DNA from 2 places in the Serratia sarumanii genome. Region 2 is predicted to be linked to the other one. Evidence: riboswitches for the same ligand, from Rfam matches in the RefSeq annotation. Region 2 holds a riboswitch; the other holds the start of a gene.
The links. Region 2 has a riboswitch for thiamine pyrophosphate ahead of SSARUM_RS15280 (TenA family protein). Riboswitches for the same ligand answer to the same signal wherever they lie in the genome.
Positions count from the first base shown of each region.

Region 1: another riboswitch for thiamine pyrophosphate. It lies ahead of thiM (hydroxyethylthiazole kinase); the one in region 2 lies ahead of SSARUM_RS15280 (TenA family protein).

Region 1 covers NZ_CP124750.1:3,744,477-3,746,673, reverse strand. Annotated here, with positions in the region: gene SSARUM_RS17795 (methyltransferase) at 1-142, opposite strand, end outside; gene SSARUM_RS17790 (GNAT family N-acetyltransferase) at 244-669, opposite strand; TPP riboswitch at 812-908, shown strand; gene thiM (hydroxyethylthiazole kinase) at 944-1,735, shown strand; gene thiD (bifunctional hydroxymethylpyrimidine kinase/phosphomethylpyrimidine kinase) at 1,735-2,197, shown strand, end outside.
Region 2 covers NZ_CP124750.1:3,209,062-3,211,258, forward strand. Annotated here, with positions in the region: gene SSARUM_RS15275 (LLM class flavin-dependent oxidoreductase) at 1-671, opposite strand, end outside; TPP riboswitch at 822-924, shown strand; gene SSARUM_RS15280 (TenA family protein) at 987-1,670, shown strand; gene SSARUM_RS15285 (ABC transporter ATP-binding protein) at 1,667-2,197, shown strand, end outside.

The DNA.
Region 1 (2,197 bases), 540 kb from region 2:
TGGCGTCATTCGGCAGCGTCTGCGCGAGCGTCGCCGTCAGCAGCGACTGAGCAAACTGATAGCCGGGCACCAGGGTCAGAATACGGCGATCGTAGTCCGCCGCCGCGGCATCGGGGAAGCGTGTATCCGTTTGATGTTGCATAACCTTCCTTGCAAAGTTCATTGAGAGAGACAAGGAAGGGTATGCTTAAATGATAATGAAATCCATTATCATTAATGAGTTCTGTGACGGGAAAGGCGGCGTTAGCGGGCCGGCGAATGCAGCAGGTAATAATCTTCTTCGCCGTCGTTGCCGGTAGAGATGATGCGCCAGCCGTGTTTGCGGTAGAACGCCAGCGCCTTTTCATTCTTCACCAGGCATTTCAGCGAGCCGGTGGCGGTGAAGGTAGCTTCCGCCGCCTGCAGCAGCGCACTGCCGACGCCGCGCGGCGGCTGATGGGGATCGACATACAGGTTATGAATGAAGTTGTCTTCGCGGTAGATGGAGACGAATCCCAGCAGCGTGCCGCCGTCTTCCGCCACCCAAATCGCTTCGCCCAGCGTCGCGCCGTCGAAATCTTCCAACTGATAGTTTGAGGTATCGCGCCAGCCGAACGCCGCCTTGCGCGACGCCAGGTACAGCGTGCGCAGAAAGGGGCGATCGGTTTCTTGATAGGGTCTTATCTGCATGGCATCTCCCGGTGGTTTGTGCTCACTATAGCGCATAGCGCGGTGTATGCCTGCCGGGCCAATTTATTCGCTTGTTTGTCTGCGTCGCCGCTGGCATGATCCCCTGCAGGGATTAACGCAACGTTGATCACAACCTATTGATTTTCATGACTCGGGGTGCCCTTCTACGTGAAGGCTGAGAAATACCCGTATTACCTGATCTGGATAATGCCAGCGTAGGGAAGTCACGGCCGCCCAGCCGGCGCCGCCTTCTTGAACGCCGGTTGGGAGGAATATGATCGCTCGACCTGATGCACTACCCGGCGCGCGCGCCGCGGCCTGTCTGACCCAATTCCAACAGCGGCCTCCGCTGATCCACTGCCTGACCAACGAAGTGGTGCAATCGCTGACCGCCAACGTGCTATTGGCGCTGGGTGCCTCCCCGGCGATGGTGGTGGAGCCGCAAGAGGCGGCGCAGTTCAGCGTGCTGGCCGACGGCCTGCTGATCAACGTCGGCACCCTCAATGCGCTGCGCGCCGAATCGATGCGGGTGGCGGTGGCCGCCGCCAATCAGGCCGGCAAGCCCTGGACGCTGGATCCGGTGGCGGTCGGCGCGCTCTCCTACCGCACCGCCTTTGCTAAACAGCTGCTGGACGAGAAACCGGCGGCGATACGCGGCAACGCCTCGGAAATCATGGCGCTCAGCGGGTTGCTGGCCAGCGGCCGCGGCGTGGACAGCGGCGACGATTCGCTGGCGGCATTGCCCGCCGCGCGTGAGCTGGCGCAGCGCAGCGGCGCGGTGGTGGCGGTCACCGGCGCGGTGGATTACGTCACCGACGGCCAACGCGATTGGGCGATCGAAGGCGGTTCCCCGCTGATGACGCGGGTGGTGGGCACCGGCTGCGCGCTGTCGGCGGTCGTGGCAGCGTTTTGCGCCCTGCCGGGCGATCGCCTGGACAACGTGGCGACCGCCTGCCGGGTGATGTCCCACTGCGGCGGCCTCGCGGCCAGACAGGCCACCGGGCCGGGCAGCTTTACGCCGGCGTTCCTCGACGCCCTGTATCAGCTGCGCGGGGAGGATCTGTGATGAAACGCATTAACGCCCTGACCATCGCCGGCACCGATCCCAGCGGTGGCGCCGGCATTCAGGCCGATTTGAAGGCTTTCTCGGCGCTTGGCGCCTACGGCACCTCGGTGATCACCGCGCTGGTGGCGCAGAATACCCGCGGCGTGCAGTCGGTGTATTACATCGATCCGGCGTTCGTCGCCGCGCAGCTGGACTCGGTGTTCAGCGACGTGCGCATCGACAGCGTCAAGATTGGCATGCTGGCCAACGCCGACATCGTGCAGGCGGTGGCCGAACGGCTGCGCCATTACCGGCCGGAATTCGTGGTGCTGGACACCGTGATGCTGGCGAAAAGCGGCGATCCGTTGTTGGCGCCGGAGGCGGTGGCGTCTATTCGGAGCGAGCTGTTGCCGCTGGTGTCGATCATTACGCCGAACCTGCCGGAAGCGGCGGCGCTGCTGGCGTGCGCGCCGGCGGAAGATG
Region 2 (2,197 bases):
TGCTTGGCCTGCTGGATATGGAAGGGTTCGCCGGTTTCGTCGTTCTTGAGCGTCGAGCTTTGCAGGTTCATGCCCAGCTTCGCCGCCCAGACGGCGGTGGCGTTCGAACCGGCGCCCCACCAGATGCGGTCGCGCAGCCCGGCGGAAAACGGCTCCGGCCGCAGCAGCCCGGGCGGATTCGGGAACATCGGCTGTGGATTGGGCTCGGCGAACCCTTCGCCGCGCAGCGCTTCCAGGAACACTTCGGTATGGCGACGGGCCATGTCCGCGTCGCTCTCGCTGTCGGCCGGGGCATAGCCGAAATAGCGCCAGCCGTCGATCACCTGCTCCGGCGAGCCGCGGCTGATGCCGAGCTGCAGCCGCCCGCCGGCGATCAGATCCGCCGCGCCGGCGTCTTCCACCATGTACAGCGGATTTTCATAACGCATGTCGATCACGCCGGTGCCGATCTCGATGCGTTGGGTTTTGGCGCCGATGGCGGCCAGCAGCGGGAACGGCGACCCCAGCTGGCGTGCAAAGTGGTGTACGCGAAAATAGGCGCCGTCCGCCCCCAGATCTTCGGCGGCGACCGCCAGATCGATGGACTGCAGCAGCGCATCCGCCGCGGAACGGGTGCCGGACTGGGCGGAAGGCGACCAGTGGCCAAACGAGAGAAAACCAATCTTTTTCATCGGGAATCGTCCTCAAAGGCAAAATCATCGGCCTACAGTGACAAAAATCGCGCGCTCTGCGCCAGCAAAATCGCCCCCGATCGCACTAAACGAACCGATTGCCGCCGCGCCGCCCGGCGATTGTAATCAAAAAACAAATGTCGTATAACAAGCAGCTCCGAGGGGTGTCCTGTTACGGGCTGAGATGGCGCAAGCCGAACCCTTTGAACCTGATCTGGGTCATGCCAGCGAAGGGACGGTTAGGCAACAACGCTCTCACCCGTTGCCTGTTCATACCCCAGCGTGCCCGGATCTCCACTGACTCAAGGAGGTCCCATGTCCATCACCACCCTGTTCGAAAGCGGTCTTTACGGCCGGCTGCGCCAACATGCCGGCAGCCACTGGCAAGATTACGTTGATCACCCGTTTCTGCAGCAGCTGGCCGCCGGCACCTTGCCCGAACGCGCGTTTCGCCGCTACCTGACCCAGGACTATCTGTTCCTGCTGCACTTCGCCCGCGCCTACGCGCTGCTGGTCAGCAAGCTGCGCACCCTGCCGGAGATGCGCGCCGCTACCGCCTCGCTCAACGGCATCGTCGCCGAACTGCCGCTGCACGTGGCCTACTGCGCCGAATGGGGGCTGAGCGAAGCGCAGATCGCCGCCCAGCCGGAAGCGGCGGAAACCATGAACTATACCCGCTACGTGCTGGATATCGGCCATGCCGGCGACGCCCTCGATCTGCTGGCTGGCCTGCTGCCCTGCGTGGCCGGCTATGCCGAAATCGGCCTGCGGCTGCTGCACGATCCCGCCACCCAAATGGAGGGCAATCCTTACGCCTCCTGGATCCGCAACTACGGCGACGAGGGCTATCTGGCCGGCGTGCGCGCCGCCATCGAGCTGCTGGAAACCGTCGGCCACCAGCGCGGCGCACAAGGCCGCTTCACCGAGCTGGCGCAGATTTTCACCACCGCCACCCAGCTGGAATCGGCATTTTGGCAAATGGGGCTGAACGCCTCATGACCACCCCGCGTCTCCCGCCCGGCATCCAGGTGCGGGATCTCAGCCTGCGTTTCGGTCAGCAAATCGTCTTCGACCGGCTGAGCTTCGACATCGCCGGCGGCAGCTTCGTCGCCCTGCTCGGAGCCAGCGGCGCCGGCAAAACCAGCCTGCTGAAGATCATCGCCGGCCTGGCGCAGGCCACCTCAGGCACGGTGACCGGCAGCGACGGTTTGCCGATCGCCGGGCGCATCGCCTACATGGGGCAAAAAGACCTGCTCTACCCGTGGCTGACCGTCGAAGAAAACGTCGCCCTCGGCGCGCGGCTGCGCGGCGAAACGCCGGACCGGGCGTGGGCGGCGCACCTGCTGGAACGCGTGGGCCTGGCCGCTCATGGCCGCAGCCTGCCCGCCGCGCTGTCCGGCGGCATGCGCCAGCGCGCCGCCATCGCCCGCACGCTCTATGAACGCCAGCCGATCGTGCTGATGGATGAACCCTTTTCGGCGCTGGACGCCATCACCCGCGCCGAGATCCAGAGCCTGGCCGCCGAA